Regions from separate parts of the Clostridium zhoujianii genome, predicted to be linked through region 2. Evidence: riboswitches for the same ligand, from Rfam matches in the RefSeq annotation. Region 2 holds a riboswitch; the other holds the start of a gene.
The links. Region 2 has a riboswitch for fluoride ahead of ACSYT2_RS02615 (voltage-gated chloride channel family protein). Riboswitches for the same ligand answer to the same signal wherever they lie in the genome.
Positions count from the first base shown of each region.

Region 1: it holds a riboswitch for fluoride, as region 2 does, so the genes downstream of both, ACSYT2_RS17225 (cation:proton antiporter) here and ACSYT2_RS02615 (voltage-gated chloride channel family protein) in region 2, are expected to answer to the same signal.

Region 1 covers NZ_JBPUTF010000005.1:85,552-90,633, reverse strand. Annotated here, with positions in the region: gene ACSYT2_RS17245 (PhnE/PtxC family ABC transporter permease) at 1-45, shown strand, start outside; gene ACSYT2_RS17240 (hypothetical protein) at 158-499, opposite strand; gene ACSYT2_RS17235 (hypothetical protein) at 701-1,006, opposite strand; gene ACSYT2_RS17230 (cation diffusion facilitator family transporter) at 1,350-2,252, shown strand; fluoride riboswitch at 2,298-2,357, shown strand; gene ACSYT2_RS17225 (cation:proton antiporter) at 2,425-3,606, shown strand; gene ACSYT2_RS17220 (metallophosphoesterase) at 3,732-5,082, shown strand, end outside.
Region 2 covers NZ_JBPUTF010000001.1:580,370-585,451, forward strand. Annotated here, with positions in the region: gene ACSYT2_RS02610 (ABC transporter ATP-binding protein) at 1-917, shown strand, start outside; gene ACSYT2_RS02615 (voltage-gated chloride channel family protein) at 1,016-2,317, opposite strand; fluoride riboswitch at 2,421-2,480, opposite strand; gene ACSYT2_RS02620 (DUF3784 domain-containing protein) at 2,523-2,855, opposite strand; gene ACSYT2_RS02625 (response regulator transcription factor) at 3,142-3,840, shown strand; gene ACSYT2_RS02630 (sensor histidine kinase) at 3,841-5,082, shown strand, end outside.

The DNA of each region.
Region 1 (5,082 bases), on a different contig from region 2:
TTAGAGACTTTTTCAACACAGGTTAAAAATAAATATCTAAAATAATATTTAAATGTAAATAAGTAGAATGAATAATTAGGGTTAACCTTCTTATTCATTCTACTTATTTTACTTTTTTATTTATTCCCTTTGCTATCTAAAAATAGGTAAAATTAAATTAGTGTAGCAAACAATCTAAATAATCTAAGTCCTGTCTACTTTCATTTATTTGACAAGTAAGGGATTTTATTTGCTTTTCTAAATTTAGAAGTAGGACTTTTTCAGTTTTGCTTATGCAACCAGAGTTACATATAGTCTGTGCAAGGAAAATTAGATTAGCTCTTGTTTCAGCTAAGGTAACCTTCATATCACATAAATCATTATCTAATTTCTTTATAGTTGCATCTACTGGGTCAACATTACAACATTGTTGTGGCTGTTGATCTTTGCATTGGCAATTAGATATTGAGTCAGTGAAATTATCCTCATCATTACAACAGCTATAAATATTTGTTTCCATTTGTATCCTCCTTTAGTTTAGAGTTATTGTCTACACTCTATACTATGATAGGAATGGCATGGAGGTTATAAGTTTTTTTGTTATAAGTATGAAAGGAATGTTATTCATTAATATATATATAAGGATTTATAGAGTACCCCTATGGAAAAACGTACTGAATAAATTGATCAGTACGTTTTTAGATACTAAATCAATTTAGAATTAACAGATTTCATTATCTAAAGATTGAGCACACTTTCTACTTTTTGCAATGCTACAATCAAGAGAATTCAAAGACTTTTCGATAGAGATAAGAAGTTGCTTTTCTTCAGCAAAAATACCACCACAGATACACATAACTCTTACTAAGTTTATTAGGTTAGCACGTGCAGCTGCTATATCAGCCTTCATATCACATAATTCATTATTAATACAATCTATATCATTACAAACTGAATTAGAGCAAGTAGATTCTTTGCATTCACATTGATTATCATTAAAATTGCAACACTCATAAATATTTTCCATTAGTAAAACCTCCTAAATACTTTAAGAACAATTAATAATATATACTATGTTAGTTATTGAATATCTGTTACATATTAAAATAAGGTAACCAAATAAATTAATTATTTATTTAAGCAATAGTAGTAAGATGTAATGATGAAAAACACAAATGATATTATATGAAGTTAAAAAAACAATATAGTACTAATAAACATAAAAATAGGTACTAATATGTTATTTCAATAAAATGTAACAACTACAATTACCCAATAATAGTAAAGAATTTACCCCATTTTAGTTAGTTGTTTGTCCATTTTTAACAAGATATAATGGTATTAGCAGAAATTTGATTGAGGTGAAACAGATGAAAGTGGAAAAAAGCATACTTAAATTTTCAGCAATTGGTGCTTTATTTTTCGCTGTACTTGGAATAGCATGGGGTGTAATGATAAAATCAAGCATGATTATGTTTGATGGATTATATTCATTAATAAGTTTATTTTTATCCATATTAGCAATATATATAACTAGTTATATAGAAAAAAGTGATTTTGAAAAATTCCCATTTGGTAAAGGAATACTAGAACCTATAACGGTGGCATTTAAATCAATAGTTTTAATTGTAATGTGTAGTATTACATTTACTAATGCATTTAAAGAGGTATTAGCAGGTGGTAATCCTGTAGATACAAGTTTGGCCTTAGGGTATTCGATAGTATCAACTGTTGGATGTGCATTCATATACTGGTTTATGTATAAAAAGGGTAAAAGGTTATCTTCGGATATACTAAAGGCAGAAAGTAATCAATGGCTTATGGATACAGTTTTAAGTGCAGCAGTTCTTGTAGGATTTATAATTTCATTTATATTAGGAATGACTTCTATGGCAAATTTAACAAGGTATGTAGACCCAGTGATGGTAATATTAACATCGGGATTATTTATTAGGGTTCCTTTAGTTACTTTAGTTAACAGCCTTAAGGAAATAGCTAATGGAAATGCGGATAAAGAAATTAATGATAAAATATATACTATAGTTAAGGATATAGAAGAGGAATATAACTTCGAAGATTCTTACACAAGAGTAAGTAAAATCGGAAGAGAATTAAGAATAGAAATAGATTTTGTCTTTAATGATGATTCAAATTTAAATGAGCTTGAAGAGATGGATAGAGTTAGAGAACAGGTTTACAGGAATATGACAAATATAAAACTAAAAAAATGGTTAAATGTAAACTTTACTGGAGATAAAAAGTGGGCTCTTTAATAGTCTATAGACAAAATAAATAATAACTGATAGGATAAAAGAGTAAATTAAATAGGCGATGGAGTTCGCCATTAAACGCTAAAAGCTAATGACTCCTACAAAATAATGGTAGTAATATCTTTATTTTGTAGGATTTTTTTATGTTTAAAATAATTAAATTTTGGAGGATTTTATGGCATTAAGTTTAGCAATAATAATTATACTGGGACTAATTTTAAATAAGGTTTTTGAAAAATTAAGACTTCCAGGAATTTTAGGAATGTTATTTTTGGGGGTAATTATAGGACCTTATGTACTTAATTTAATTAATCAAGATATTCTAAAAATATCACCAGACTTAAGGAAGATAGCTCTAATAGTTATATTATTAAGGGCAGGACTTGGTATTAAAAAAGATACATTAAAGGAGATAGGGCCTACAGCTCTAAAGATGAGTTGTATACCTTGTATATGTGAGGGATTTGCTATAGCAGCAGTAGGAAAGGTTATATTAGGAATTTCCTTTATAGAAGCTGGGATGTTAGGTTTCATAATAGCAGCAGTATCACCTGCAGTTGTAGTACCTCAAATGTTAGGATTCATTAATAGAGGAAAAGGAAGTAATAAAGGTATACCAACAATAATTTTAGCAGCGGCCTCTATAGATGATGTTTTTGCTATAACAATTTTTTCAACATTCTTAGGTTTTTACGGAGGAGAGAATATTAATATTACTGGAAAGTTACTTGGAATACCAATATCAATAATTATAGGATTAGTAGCAGGGGGGATTATAGGGATAGCACTTACTACTATATTTAAAAAATATCATATAAGAGATACAAAGAAGACCTTAATGATTTTAGCGGTGGCAATAATACTTACAGGAATCGAGGATATTTTAAAAGATATAATACCTATGGCAAGTCTTCTAGGAGTTATGACTATAGGATTTGTATTGTTAGATAAATATCCAAAGGTAGCAAATAGATTATCTGAAAGGTTTAATAAGGTTTGGGTATTTGCAGAGATAATATTATTTGTTCTAGTGGGAGCAGAAGTTAATATAAATGTTGTATTACATTCAGGTTTACTTGGATTACTTGTTTTAATATTAGGTTTGATAGCAAGATCAATAGGAGTTTTTATATCATTGATTGGAACAAATTTAAATCTAAAGGAAAGATTATTTTGCATTGTAGCATTTTTACCCAAAGCAACTGTTCAAGCAGCCATGGGTGCAGTACCACTAGCAGCAGGTGTTGCATCTGGTGAATTAATATTAGCTATAGCAGTACTAGCAATAGCTGTAACTGCACCATTAGGAGCCTTGGGAATTAAGTACACAGGAGAAAAGTGGCTTAAGAGTAATTAGCTAGGCTGTTTCCTTTATCAATTTAACATAGCTTTTACAGGGGGATAACACTATTATTAAGTGTTATTAACAATGGATAGTTAAAATATAGTTGTGTGTTAAATATAGATAAAGGGGATGGGAAAATGAAGGGTAGAAAAATACTAACAATGCTTTTAGCTACATGCATAATTTCAACAATAGGTGGGATTAGTGGTAATGTACAAGCGAACACCAATACATCAATAGAAAGTATAAGGAAGGTAAATGCCACATTCTATGGGGATACAACCTCAAGTAAGGGATTTACTTGGTATACAGCAAAGGAATTTGGTAATAGTAACTTACAAATAGTAGAGAAAGTAGGGGGGAATCCCGACTTCACAAAGGCAAAAAAATTTACTGGAAGAAGCTCAGTGCCAACAAATTCAAAATCAGAACTTCTTCATAAGGTAGAAGCAACTGGACTAAAGGAAGATACTAATTATTTTTATAGAGTTGGAGATGAGGAGAAGAATAATTGGAGTGAAGTAGGAACCTTTAAGACAGCACCGAAGGGTGGAGCGTTTACATTCATAAATATAGCGGACACCCAAGCAAAGACTGAGGAGGAAGCAGATTTATCAGGTCAAACAATTAGAAAGGCATTCAATACTGTTAAAAATGCTGAATTTATTTCATTAAATGGAGACTTGGTAGATAGTGGTAATAAAGAGGAACAATGGGATTGGTTATTTGCTCACTCACAAAGCAATCTATTAAATACTACATTTGCACCAGTAGCAGGAAATCACGAAAAGCAGAAAAATTCATTTATTGATCATTTTAATTTAAATACTCCCCAAGGCTCAGATACAACTACAGGGGCATATTATTCATATGATTATTCTAATGCTCATTTTATAGTTTTAAATAACAACGAGAATTCAGATGAATATGCAAATTTTACTACAGGCCAAATTGAATGGATGAAGAAGGATGTTAAAGCAGCTAAAGAAAAGGGTGCTAAATGGATTGTTGTAAATATGCATAAAGGGCCATATACAACATCTAATCACTCAACTGACTCAGATATAATGGGTGAAAATGGAGTAAGGAACAAGGTAGCGCCAATTATGGAGGAGCTTGGAATAGACTTAGTCTTGCAAGGACATGATCATATATATTCTCGTACTAAGGCATTAAAAAATGGAAAAGTAACAGAGGAATCAAAGATAACAGAAATTGTTAATGGGCAAAGTGTTGAATACTCAGTAAAGCCTAATGGAACTATATATGTAACGCCAAATACAGCGGGACCAAAGGTATATTATAAGAATAAGGAGATAGATAAATCATACTATGATTTATTTGATAGAGCAGATGAACATCATGCAGCAATATATGGTCCAGACCCAAGTGATGCATCTAGACCTGTTCGTTCACAAATTCAAAATTTTATGGGAATAACTATTAATGGAGATAAGTTAACTGCAACAGCTTATGAGATAGATCAAA
Region 2 (5,082 bases):
GTGGTATTCAAGCATTTTTACAATATGTAAACCAAGTTTCTGAACCTATTACTGTAGCAGCTTATGTTATTATGTCACTACAATCTGCTATAGCTGGAGCTGAGAGAGTTTTTGAATTCCTAGATGAAGAGGAAGAAGTTAAAGATAAGGAATCTAGTAACCTTACAATATCTCATGGAAGAGTGAAGTTTGAGAATGTAAAATTCGGATATACACCAGAGAGAACTTTAATTAAGGATTTGAATTTAGAAGTAAAACCTAATGAAATGGTAGCTATTGTTGGACCAACTGGTGGAGGTAAGAGTACATTAATTAATTTAATTATGCGTTTTTATGAGTTAAATGGTGGAGCAATCTCAATTGATGGTGTTAACATTACTGATATTCCTCGTAGTGAATTACGTAGACAAATTGGTATGGTACTTCAAGATACTTGGTTATTTAAAGGAACAATAGCTGAAAATATTTCTTATGGTAAGATGGATGCTACAAGAGAGGAAATTGTAGAAGCAGCTAAAGCAGCTTGCTGTGATCATTTTATTCGTACACTTCCAGATGGGTATGACACTGTAATTTCTAGTGAGACATCTACTATATCTCAAGGACAGATGCAACTATTAACTATTGCTCGTGCAATGCTGACAAGTCCTGCAATTATGATATTAGATGAAGCTACCTCTAGTGTAGATACAAGAACAGAGGTGGAAATTCAAAAGGCTTTAACAAGACTTATGAAGGATAAGACAAGCTTTGTTATAGCTCATAGATTATCAACTATCCAAAATGCAGATATGATTTTAGTTGTAAGAGATGGGGATATAGTGGAGAGAGGAAATCATGAAAGTCTTCTAGCCCAAGATGGATTCTATGCTTCTCTTTATTACAGTCAGTTTGAAGTAAGTAAAGATGTAATATAAAATAGGACTCTTATATTTCTTTGAAGGCTAAAGCTCCCAGAGGGAGTAGGCTTAAAAAGAGATATAAGAGTCTTTGTTTTAGGTTACATTAGATATACTTATTTTTTATTTTTTGATCTAAAAGTTAAAAGTGTTGAATTATCTTCTACTTCAATTAGTTTACTTTTACTAATTCCAATTTTCTGTGAAAGATATATGCCAGTATGGGCAGAAAACATATAGCTAACGGCACAAGTAATAAATACAAAAATAAGTCCTTTAGAACCAAACATTTCTAAACTTAATACAAAGGAAGCCATTGGAGTATTGGTTGCTCCAGCAAAAACTCCTATTAGTCCTAGTGCTGCCAAAAATGAAGGAGACATATGGAGTAAATTTGATAAAGAATTTCCAAGAGTTGAGCCAATTACAAACAATGGGGTAACTTCTCCTCCTTGAAAACCAGTTCCTAAAGTGATAGAAGTAAATAAAAGTTTTCCTAAGAATGTAAGAGGAGGAACATGGCCAGTAAATGACTCAGAAATAAGTGGTGTACTTAATCCAAGAAAGTCTCTTGTTCCAATTAAATATACTAAACCTATAAGGAGTATACCTCCAATAAAGCTCTTTATTACTGGATTCTTGAATCTTTCTGAAAATAATTCTTTTAGTTTGTGGGTTAATTCACTAAATAGCTTACTAGTTAAGCCAAATAAAATTGCTGCAAAGATCACTTTAATTATTGTAGTTAATGTTAATTCTGGAATTCCTACAACATTATAGTGAGTATGATGCACACCTAAGAAAGACACCATGAAATCTCCAACAATACTTGCAGTAAGAGCTGGAATTAAAGCTTCATAACTCATAAGACCAAGTGCAGCAACTTCAAGTCCGAAAATTGTACCTGCAAGGGGTGTACCAAATACAGAAGCAAAACCGCTACTTATTCCTGCCATAAGTATAATTCTATTATCTACCTTGTCTAACTTTAATAATTTACCTATAGCTTCAGCTATACTAGCACCTATTTGAACACCTGTACCTTCTCTTCCAGCAGAACCTCCAAATAAATGAGTGATAACAGTTCCAAAGAAAACTAAAGGTGCCATAGAAAAAGGGACGTTACCAATACCATCATTTATTTTTTCAATAATTAAATTATTACCCTTCGAAGAGCTTTTGCCGTATTTTACATATAGATGACTAACAAGAGCACCTCCAAGTGGAAGAAAGAATAGGAGCCATGTATATTTCATACGCAAATCTGTAGCTAGCTCTAGGCTTTTTAAAAAGAGAGCTGCAGTAGATCCAGTAAAAATACCAACTATTGTGCCAACAACAATCCATTTTATAAATGATAGACTTAAAATTGCACTAGCACTCAACTTATTTAATATTTCTTTTTTATTACTTTTCATATTATAAATTCCTTTCATTTATCCTAAGAGACTTGATTAATAAATATATTTTGTATAAGTAAACAACAAAAAACTCCTACAAAATAACAATTATAATAATTGCTATTTTGTAGGAGTCATCAGCTTTACGCATTTAATGGCGAACTCCATCGCCTCCAGTTTTATTTAATAATATTAACACGGATTCTGAGATTTGTATATAGGTTTATAATATATGAAGGGAAAACTTATTTTTTTTAAATCTGTTTCCTGTATTGGAGTATACTAGTAGAAATATTATCGAAGCAATAAACAGAGTAATTCCAATATTAAATAATATTTTCATCATTAGAATATCACTTAACAGGAATAATGATATGCAAAAAGCAATCATAAACATAAATTTACCCATAAATTTACACAAGGATAAGGTGTCATAATTTTCTTTTTCTTCTTCACTCATTGTATTAAATCCTGCTATTAAAAAGGACCATTTACCAAATGAGAACATGGTACCAATGAGGATAAATAAACTAATCATTAATATTACACCAATCATAAAATCACCTCAAATTAAGTTATATAAACTATGGTTTTATATAACTTATTATAGCTTGTATCATATTCTACTTAAATTATTTTGCAAGGAATTAGTGGACACCTATTTAAATAGCAATTGATCAATATATATTCCAATATTTGTATACAAGATTTATAATATATGGAGGCTATATGTTTGTAAACAATCTTCATATAATCTTTAAATTAAATTGATATAATGTACTTTTAATAAGTAGATTTAAGTAATTTTATAATAGTTGAAATTAATTGTGAGGTGAAATGGGATGGATAGGGTTTTAATAATTGAAGATGAAGAAAGAGTAGCAGAGGTATTAAAAGCATACTTAGAGAAAGAAGGATATGAAGTATACTGTGCTACAAAAGGGTTAAAAGGTATAGAAATTTTCAAGTCAATGGAAATAAAATTAATAATACTTGATTTAATGCTTCCTGACATAAGAGGGGAAGAAATATGCAAAGTTATAAGAGAAACTTCAGATACCCATATTTTTATGCTAACAGCAAAAGGGTCATTAGAAGATAGAATAGATGGATTTAATATAGGTGCAGATGAATATTTAGTTAAGCCTTTTAGTCCTAGAGAACTGACAGCTAGGGTTAATGCACTCTTTAGGAGATTAGATACAAGCAATAATACTTTAAATAATACCTCGGATTTGTTATTTAATGATAGAAGATTGAGTGTTGATTATGATAAAAGAACTGTAAAGATTAATGATAAAGAAGTATCTTTCACACCAAATGAATTTGATATATTATATCAACTTATATTAAATAAGGGAAAAGTTTTATCAAGAGAACAGCTTATAAGTAAAGTATTTGGAATGGATTTTGAGGGATACGATAGAACCGTTGATGTACATATAAAAAATATTCGCAAGAAGATAGAAGAGGATAGGAAGAATCCTAAATATATTATTACAGTTATGAAAGTAGGCTACAAGTTTGGTGGTGAGAATTAAATGAGGACATTAAGAGGAAGGTTAGGTATTTTGTTTGTAGTTTGCTCTATAGCTGCAATATTACTAATTGCCCTATTTGTAAATATAACAATAAACAGTAAATTTAATGAATACATATCAAATATTCAAGAGAAAAGATATGAAAGAATAGTTGCTTCTTTTGAAGAAGTATATAAGAGTCAAGGGACTTGGGATGAGCGTTCTGGCAGTGAGTTAATACATGAGGCACATATGGGAAATTATTGTTTATCCCTAATGGATAATAATAAAAAACTTATATGGGGCATGGATCCTAATACTTTAAAAGCTAATAATACCCTAAACACAATGGTGGTGAAAGATAAGGGGGTATATAATACTAAAACTTTCGAAATTAAATCTGAAGGAGAGGTAGTAGGATATGTAGAAATTGGACATTATTCATCCATACTTCTATCTGAGGAGGATATAAACTTTAAGATATCAATAAATAAAAGCATTATTGCTAGTGGTATTCTAACACTTCTAATTATTATAGTAATAAGTCTTTATTTTTCAAAGCAGTTTTCAAGACCAATTAAGGAGGTAGCAAATATGTCAGTGAACTTATCACAAGGCAATTTTGATACTAAGTCAAATATTGAAAGTAATATTGAAGAATTAGAAAGTTTACGAGGGAGTTTTAACATACTAGCTGATAAATTAAAATATCAAGATACCCTTAGAAAAAGATTAGTTTCTGATATATCCCATGAGATTAGAACTCCATTAAATATATTGCAAAACAATCTTGAAGCTATGATAGATGGTGTCTTTCCTGTTACTAATGAAAGATTAAATTACCTTAATGATGAGGTAATAAGGTTTGGAGAACTTCTAAACAATTTGAATATTTTAAAAGAATTTGAATCTGAAAGTATAAAGTTTAATTTTCAGTCAATAAATTTAGAGGAAATCCTTATAGATATATGCAAGGATTTTGAAGGAATATCAGAAAATAAAGGAATTAAATTGATATGTAGAATTGCAGAGAATGAGGATTACAGAATAACCGGAGATAGAAATAAATTAAAACAAGTATTTATTAACTTATTATCTAATGCAATTAAATTTACTAATAAAGATGGGGAAGTTTTTGTTAGCTTATATATTAAAGGCAAAAATATTATAGTAGAAGTAAAAGATAATGGAGTGGGGATTAAAAAAGAAGATTTACCTTTTGTATTTGAAAGACTTTATAGAGGGGATAAAAGCAGAAGTCAA